DNA from 2 places in the Actinoallomurus acanthiterrae genome. Region 1 is predicted to be linked to the other one. Evidence: riboswitches for the same ligand, from Rfam matches in the RefSeq annotation. Region 1 holds a riboswitch; the other holds the start of a gene.
What was found. Region 1 has a riboswitch for cyclic di-AMP ahead of ACYVF7_RS12615 (CHAP domain-containing protein). Riboswitches for the same ligand answer to the same signal wherever they lie in the genome.
Positions count from the first base shown of each region.

Region 2: another riboswitch for cyclic di-AMP. It lies ahead of ACYVF7_RS04405 (C40 family peptidase); the one in region 1 lies ahead of ACYVF7_RS12615 (CHAP domain-containing protein).

Region 1 covers NZ_BAAHCO010000001.1:2,584,114-2,588,524, reverse strand. The annotation lists gene ACYVF7_RS12620 (cellulase family glycosylhydrolase) at 34-1,815, opposite strand; gene ACYVF7_RS12615 (CHAP domain-containing protein) at 2,094-2,582, opposite strand; cyclic di-AMP (ydaO/yuaA leader) riboswitch at 2,843-2,988, opposite strand; gene ACYVF7_RS12610 (helix-turn-helix transcriptional regulator) at 3,398-4,411, opposite strand, start outside.
Region 2 covers NZ_BAAHCO010000001.1:901,954-906,364, forward strand. The annotation lists gene ACYVF7_RS04395 (LacI family DNA-binding transcriptional regulator) at 1-192, shown strand, start outside; gene ACYVF7_RS04400 (GntP family permease) at 268-1,677, shown strand; gene ACYVF7_RS04405 (C40 family peptidase) at 1,788-2,753, opposite strand; cyclic di-AMP (ydaO/yuaA leader) riboswitch at 2,818-2,956, opposite strand; gene ACYVF7_RS04410 (FtsX-like permease family protein) at 3,543-4,411, opposite strand, start outside.

The DNA.
Region 1 (4,411 bases):
GGCCCGCCAGGTGACGGACCCGGCCGCGAGGTTTTACGAGAGCGGGTTCTGGGTGAGCAGGTGTGCCTTGAAACCCTCGCCGTACGTGCTGGTGGGGGTGCCGGTGAAGTCGTTGATGAGCACGTTGCCCTGGCTGCAGCCCCACGGGTTCCAGGTCCAGGCGGTGTACCCGATGCCGTGCGCGTCCGCCCACGCCATCACCTGGTCGATGTAGTCGTGGGCGCAGGAGTTCTGGCCGATCTCACCGGCCTGCACCGGCACCTTCGCGGCGACGGGGGCGACCTGGCTGTCCCAGCAGGAGGTGTTGGAGCAGGTGTTGAAGTTGTAGGTGTGCCAGGCGGCCATCAGGTTGCCGGTCGAGTCCGTCGGCTTGTAGGTCAGCCACTGGCTCAGGTCGTTGGACCAGGCGACGCCGCCGAGCATGATCACGTTGGTCGCGCCGGCGGCGCGCACCGTGTTGACCAGCGACTGCATGCCGGCCACCTGGTAGCCGATGCCGGTGCAGGTGCCGCCGTCCCGCCAGCAGGTCCAGGCGGCGGTCGCGTCCCAGTTCGCGGCGGCGTCCGGGTACGGCTCGTTGAACAGGTCGAAGACGACCGCGTTGTTCCCCTTGAAGGCGTTCGCGACGCCGGTCCAGAACGTCGGCGCGTACTGCGCGTCGGGCATCGGCTTCTGGCAGGTCGCGGCGGCGTCCGAGCAGCCCGCGCCCTGCCCCGTGTACTGGCCGTGGTTCCAGTGCATCTCGACGATCGGCGTGATGCCGTTGGCGACCAGCAGGTTCACGTAGTCCTTGACGTTCTGCTGGTACGTGGCGCCGCTGGGGGTGCCGTCGGTGCCGTTCCAGCACTCCTCGTTCAGCGGGATCCGGACCGCGTGGATGTTCCAGGCCTTCATCGCGTCGACCGAGGCCTGGTCCACCGGGCCGCTGTCCCACATGCCCTTGCCCTGCACGCACGCGAACTCGCCACTGGACCGGTTGACGCCCAGCAGACGGTACGTGGCGCCGGTCGAGGTGAGGAGATGGTTCCCGGAGACGTGCAGCGCGGGCGCCGGCCCCCCGGTGCCGCCGCCGTCGTTGTCGGCCTCGGTGGCGTTGACCGTGACCGGCGTCAGGCCGCTGGACGCCACGGTGATCGGCCGGGTGCCGTTGGTGCTGTCGGGGTCCTCGGCGGCACCGAGCTTCACGGTCTGCGGCGTGTTCCAGTTGGACGAGGTGAAGGTCAGGGTCGCGCCGCTCACCACGGTGATGTCGTTGTCACCGGCGCCCGCGGTGCTGGTGACCGTCACGTTGCCGGACGGCTGGGCGTTCAGGCGGACCGTGTAGCCGGCGGTCCCGCCCTCGGGCACGCTCACGCTCGTCGGGGAGACCACCAGGGCCTGCTGCGTTCCTCCGGACCCGGGGCCGGCGCACGAGACGCTCGGGGCGCTGTTGGCGCCGGTGTAGGTGCCGTTGAAACCGACGGTCCAGGTCGCCCCGGTGCCCTGGGCGGCGTTGTACGAGGTCGGGCTGACGGTGACGGCCGCGCCGGCCGGCGTGGGCACCGCCGGAGACGGCACGCCGCCCCACATCTGGGTGATCACCTGGTTGTCGGGAAAGTCGAAGCTCAGCGTCCAGCCGGTGAGCGGATCACCGGTGTTGGTCACCGTGATGTTGGCGCCGAACGCGCTCCCGTTGTCCCAGCTCTTGGCGTACGTGGCCGAACACGAAACGGCGGCGTGTGCGGCGGTCTGGACCGTGGTGAGCCCCAATCCGGCGAGCAGCACCGCGACCGCGGCGATCACGGCTCTGCACCACGAGCTCCGGTGGATCGGCATGGGCGTTCTCCCTGGCGAAAGGCGGCGAAGCGGCACCCGGTCCTGCTCCGGCGTTTGCGGGCGCTGGCAACGATCACCCGCCCTCGATCGCATCGCAAGAGCGCCCTGGCCCCCGGGCACGCGCACGCACGCCGACCTGGGACAGGACCGGGAACGCGGCTGAAACTTTCAGCCGTGCGTGCCACGGCCACCGGCGCCTCCGAGCGGCGGGACGACGGCAGCGTGCGTCGACGCCGGGCCTCAGAGGGCCCGACGCCGACGCGGGGGGAGGGAGGTCTTCAGCCGTATTGGGGATAGCCGTAGCCGACGACCTGGCCGGTGCTGCGGGTACGGATCCGTACGGCGTTGTCGGTGTTGCCCTCGACGGTCTGGATGGTGCCGTTGTGGTTGTCCTTGATGACCAGGCCGACGTGGTCGATGCCGTCGATGCCTCCGCCGCTCCAGGAGAAGAACACCACCGCGCCTGGTTTCGGAACGCTTCCCCAGCGGCCCTGCTGCTGGAACCAGCGGGCGTGCTCAGGGGTGAAGGCGTCGCCGCCGATCCCCTTGATGCCCACCTGCGCGCCGATCCAGGTGACGAACATGTCGCACCAGCTCGCGTCGGCATAGTCGCTGATCGCCCCGCCGTCGCGCTGGACGCCTCTCTTGGCGAAGGGCGAGGCCATGAACCACTGGTTGTACTTGGTGCCCCCGGCAGCGGTCTCCGTGGTGCCGACCTGGGAGAGGGCCAGCTTCAGCGCGTCGGCGGCGGTGGGCACCTTCGCCACCTTGGGCTCTTCCTTGGGCCTGGCGTCCAGTCCCCTGCCGGGAATGGGCCACTGCGCGGGCCACTGCACGGGCCTGCCGGGGGGAGCGGGAGCGCGGCGGCATGGCCGGGAAGAGAAACGGCGGGCGATGCCTCGGCCGACCCGGTTGAGCTCAGAATGATCGCGGCCGCACCGGCCGTTGCGAGGCCGGCGAAGGCGGGAATGAGACGGATCGCGGATGGCGTTTTCTCGGGTCGGGGGATACAGGGCACGGGGGAACTCCTTGGCTTCCATGCCGCTTACCGGGTTAGCTGACGGGTTCGGGCGTGGAAGCTGCCCTACGGCACAAGGGGGGCGTGCCGATTCACCCCGGGACTTCTGGTGGGTCCCCGGTTCCGCGGGGGTGCGGATTCAGCGGGTCGCCCGCAGGACGGGCGGCGTCAAAAGAGGATTGGGGAATGGCCGCCACTGGTGGCGGCGTATGGGGGATCGTGCGATTTTGGATATGTACCGGATCGGCCGAACTCGCCCCGGACACGCGTTTTACCAAACGCGCCTCGCCCGGGCCGACGTACCAGCTGTCACCAGCGGATATGCGGGCGACGCAGACAAGCGCCGCAAGAGTTATAGGAACATAGCAGGACAAAACACGCAGACGACACTGGACATTTGTGTGATCTGGCTCACCTAACTACCGAGATCAGCGTCATGTAGCCCCACACATGAGCATGGTGCTTTCTATGCGGCATTGTGGGGCTAGAAATGCCAATTGTCACAATGATGCAGATGTGACGTCAGAGGCCACGTACGATCCGAGGGGCGTCCCTGCCCGGGGGTCAGTCGCCGACCTCCACCGCGAGCCGGGTCAGGTGGACCCGGGAGGTCACGTCCAGCTTCCGGAAGATGTGACGCAGGTGGAAGGCGACCGTGTGCGCGCTCATGAACAGTTGGTCGGCGACCTCGCGGTTGGTCAGGCCCTGGGCGACGAGCTCGGCGACACGGCGTTCGGTGTCGGTGAGGCTGGCCCAGCCGGAGACCGGCCGGTCGGCCTGGCTCCAGTGCCGGCGCCGGATGCCCAGCCGCCGGAGCCGGCGGCGGACCCGGGCGGCGTCGCGGATCGCGCCGAGTGCCGAATAGGCCGCCAGCGCGGCGTCCAGGCCTGCGATGGCCTCCCCGCGTGTCCCGGGGCCGTCCGCCGCGAGCAGGCTTCCCAGATCCTCCGCCGCCGAGGCACGGGCCCACGGGTCGGCGTGTTCTTCGGCGGCGCGTCGCAGGGCGGCCCGGTCACGGTCGAGCAGGCCGCGCGCGTGCGCCGCGACGACACCGACGCTGTCGAAGACCGGGTGGTCGGCGGCCAGCCGGTCCATCGCCAGGACCACGCTCTCGGCGCGGGCCCGGTCGCCGAGGGCGAGCGCCGTCCGTACGAGCCACGGCGCCGCGGTCGGCTCGCCGACCAAGGTCCAGCAGTTCGCCGTGGCTTCGTCACAGAGCCGTACGACGGTCTCCTCCGCCGCCCCGGGCCCGTCGCGGGCCACGGCGACCTGCGCCCGCACGAGCCGGAACGCGGCCTCCGCGTGCGGCGATCCGTACTGGGACAGCGCGGGCCGCTCCGCCTCGGCGTACCGCCACGCCGCGCTCAGGTCGCCGGTCCGTAGCGCCGCCGCGACCAGCACCGCCAGCGCGGACGACGTCAGCAGGTGCGGTCCCAGGTCGCGTGTGCCCGCCAGGGCGGCCTCGGCCTCGGCGACGGCCTCGGGGAACCGGCCCGCGGCCAGGTCGAGACGGGCGCGGATGACGCCGGGCGCCGCCGCCCAGGCCACGTTCCCGACCGTTTCTGCGTCCTCCCCCGC
Region 2 (4,411 bases), 1.7 Mb from region 1:
CGGCTGGCCGAGCCGTCGCTCGCCGCGGTCCCGCGCCCGCTGCCGGAACTGGGCGCGCGGGCGGTCCAGCTGCTGGTGCGCGCGATCGAGGGCGCCCCGGAGCCGCCCGAGGTCCACGAACTGCCGGTGCGCCTGCTGCCAGGCGTCGCCGACGATCGCTCTGCGTACGAGCCCGCCGACGTCCGACCTTGACCTTCGCCCTCCGCGTCCGCCACACTTCCGGAACTATTCCGGAACCGGTTCCGGAGGTATCGAGGAGGTCCTGCGGTGGCAACGTCGACGCCGGGGCTGATAGCCGTACTCATCGTTTCGGTCGCCCTGCTCGTAGTGCTGATCAACTCGCGGCTCAGGCTGAATCCCTTCATCGCCCTGCTGGTGGTGTCCATCGGGGTCGGGCTGGCGGGCGGCGAACCCGTCGCCAAGATCGCCGATTCGATCGAGAAGGGTGCGGGCGACGTCCTCGGCAACGTCGGCATCACGCTCGCTCTCGGCGCCATGCTCGGCCGCCTGCTGGCCGACTCCAGCGCCACGGAAGTGATCGCCGCGGCGGTGGTGCGCCGGTCGACGCCGCGTTCAGTGCCGTGGCTGATGAGCGCCGCGGCGTTCGTCATCGGCATCCCGATGTTCTTCGAGGTCGGCCTCATCGTGCTGCTGCCACTGGTGTTCAGCGTGGCGGACCGGATGCGCAGGCAAGGACACGCGCGCTACTCGCCGTACACCATGCTCGTGATCCCCACCATCGCCGTGCTCGCCACCCTGCACGGCATGGTCCCGCCCCACCCGGGACCGCTGGCCGCCGTCGCCGGACTGCACGCGGACCTGGGCAAGACGATCCTGCTCGGCCTGGTGTGTGCCGTGCCCACCGTCATTCTGGCCGGCCCCGTCTTCGCGACCTGGATGGCCCCGCGGATCGACGTCTACCCCGACCAGGCCCTGGTCGACCAGTTCGTACGGCGGCGCGCGGAGGACGACCCCGCCGTACGCGGCGACGACTCCGGAACAGCGCGGCGGCCGGTACCGATCGCCTGGGCGGTCACCTGCATCCTCGTCCCGGTGGCATTGATGCTGCTGCGCACCATCGCGGAGATCGCCCTGCCCGACGGAAGCCAACTGCGCAGCGCGACGCTCTTGGTGGGTGCGCCCGTCATCGCGATGCTGATCGGCTTCCTCGTCGCGCTGCTCGCGTTGGGACTGGCCCAAGGCAGGTCAGGGGAAGCGGTGCGGCAGTCCGTCACGGAGAGCCTCAAGGCGGTGGTCGGCATCCTGCTGATCATCGGCGGGGGCGGTGCCTTCAACCAGGTACTGGAGGACACGGGTATCAGCCACGCCATCGCCTCGGCCGCCGGCGGAGCGCACATCAGCGTCGTGCTGCTGGGGTGGCTGCTCGCGCTACTGCTCTCCGCCTCCACCGGATCGGCGACGGTGGGGATCGTCTCCTCGACCGGCATCGTCGCGCCGCTGGTGACCGCGTCCGGCAGCTGGCACACCTCGCTGGTCGTCATCGCGATCGGCGCGGGCTCGATCGGCCTCAACTACGTCAACCACGCCGGATTCTGGCTGGTCAAGGAGTCCTTCGGGATGGACATGGGCAAGGCCACGAAAGTCCACACCACCACCCAGACGCTGGTCAGCATCATGGGCCTGGGGATGACCCTCCTGCTCTCCGCGTTCCTCTAGCGACCGTATGCCCCATGTTGTCAGCCGGCCGGGGAAGGCGTCGAACCGGTCCAGGAGGTACGACGCCTTCCCCACGGTCCAGCGAACATGCCGGGCGACGGGCCCTTCGATCACGGGCGGCCGGCGCCGACGTAGTTCGCGGTCCAGTAGCTGTTGGACATGCTGGCGTACTGCACGTCGGTGCCGGTGTGCGGGGCGTGGATGAATCTGCCGCCGCCGACGTAAATGCCTTCGTGTCCGAGGCCGTCGAAGAAGACCAGGTCACCGGGCTGTAGATCGGACTTGGCCACGTGGCGGATGGCGTTGTACTGGTCGGGGACGACGCGGGGAAGGCTGACGCCGGCGTAACGCCAGGCCATCATCGTCAGCCCGGAGCAGTCATAGCCCGTCGGGCCTGTACCGCCGAAGATATAAGGCTTGCCCAGCTGAGACATGGCGTAATTCACCGCCTTGCCGGCTGAGCCCGATGCGGAGCTGGAGGGGCTGCTGCCGCCACTGCTCTTGCCACTGCTGTTGCCGCTCGTGCTCTTGGTGCTTCCGCTGGAGCTGGTGACCTTGGTCAACAGCGCCTTCTGCTTGGCGATCGCCTTTTCGGCGGCGGCTTTCTGGCTCTTGAGCGTGGACGTGGTCGTGGTGACGGTCTGCAGTGCCGCCTTGGCTTCTTGCTGATCACGCTGGAGGCGCTGGGTCGATGCCAGCAAGGCGTTCATCTCTTGGCTGCGGCTGTTGGAGAGCTCGATGAAGGACGACATGTTCTGCAGGGTCGCTTCGGGGTCCTTGGAAGCGAGAACGGCGGTGTTGCCAAGGCTGCCGTTCTTGTAGGCGGCGACGGCCATCTGCGCCACCCGGACGCGGAGGTTCTGATAGTTGGGCTTTTCGGTGGCGATCTGATTGTTGATCGCTGAAAGCCGCTTCTTCGCCGCGTCCAGTTGTGTCTTGGCCTTGTCGTACTGGTTGGCGAGCTTGTCCACCTGGCTGTTGAGCTTGTCCAGCTTGTTCTTTGTCGCGGCCGCTGACGGCTTGGTGGCCGCGTATGCGCTGCTTGCGGGAAGAAGGAGGGCGGCGCTTGCCGCCAAGGCCATAATTCCTCTCAGGCGACCAGAACGGGTGAGTCGCGAATATGAAAATGCCACGCGTACGAACTCCTCTCCTCACGCCTACCGGGTTAGCTGTCGGGTTCGGGCGGGAGATGCCCTACCGAGCGCCGGGCGCTGCGGATTCACCCCAGGTACCTGGGTCCCCGGTTCCCCGCACTGCGGGGATTCGGCTGACGGTCGTGCTCTGTTGTGAAGCATGGGACGGTCGAGTCTTACGGAGCGTAGGGCATCAATGTGGATGAAACCACCGAAACGGGACTTATCACACGCTGTGTGTACTGTCCGTTACCGACCGCAGATAATGTGCCCTGTTCTGGTACGCAGTTCCCGACGCTGAGTGACTGTCCTCGAGTCTCATTCGGCGAGAACAGCGGCCGATGCCCTTCGCGGCGTCATGGCCGGCGGCGAGACGAAGCGGTCTGGCGGCACCTACGTCGAGATCGCGGTGCCCAGCACCAGGCGGCCGAGTCGGCGGGGTTCGCCCGACTCGCCGAATACCAGCGGCGAGGTGTCGTCCACGTCTACGCGGTGACCCGCCTCGAAGGACCGGTCCCGCCGGCGTGCGGTCCGGCCGGCCGCGCCTGCGGCGCCGGCTGGGGCACACGCGCTCGGCCGACCACGGTGTCGCCACGCGCCGCCGATCCTCAGCCGGGTCGCCCACCGGCTGGCTGCTAGGGCGTGTCTGACAGATCCGCTGTCCGGCTGCGCGGCGCCCAGACGGCGCTCGCTACGAACGGGATCTGTCGGACACGCCCTCGGGGCCGGCGGCTATCCCTCGCCCGCGCGGAGGACCTCGCTCAATCGGCGGCGGCGTCGTAGCGCCGACTCGACGGGTACCGCCACGGCGACCGCCGCCGGCAACGCGACGGTCACCAGACCGAGCCACCACCACGGCAGCATCAGGGCCGGGTCGCCGGCCTGCCCGGTGAGCGACCGCAGGGTGAGCGGGCCGAACGTCAGGCGCGCGAGCAGTATCCCGAGCAGCGGGCCGCCCACGGCGGCGACCAGGACCGGCGGCAGCAACTCGCCCGCGGCGACCCAGCGGGCGTCCCGTGGCCGCAGGCCGAGGGTCCGCAGCCGGGTCAGGGTCTGCCACCGTTCCGGGGCGCTCGCGGCCGTGCCGAGGGCGAGGCCGAGCAGTCCCAGGGTCAGCAGGGTCGCGGCCGAGGTCCACGTCAGCCGCAGCAGCCCGGAGGTCAGCGGCGCCTTACGGCGTGCGCGCAGCACGTCCGCGCGGACTACGGCGTCTGCGGCGACGGCGCTCGCGGTGACCGCTCGCGCCGCTCCGGGGCCGGTCGCCCACACCGTGTTCGGGACGGCCGGCATTCCGGCGGCGGAGACGGCCGCGGCGTCCACGAGGACGACGTCATCGGCGTCACCGACGGCGGGCGCCGTACCGACGGCGGTGAGCCGGATGGCCGGGGCACCGTCCCGGAGCAGTTCTAGCCGCATGCCGCGCCGCAGGCTGCCATCGCTCGAGCGCACCAGCGCGGGGACGTCGCCGTGTCCGGTCGCCCTGAGCCGGGTGAGCGCCGGCGCGTGTGGCAGCGGAGTGGAGGCCAGCATCCGCCGGTACGCGGAGGTGTCCACGATCACCAGGCGCGGGGCGACGACGACCGAGTCGGCGACGATGCTCG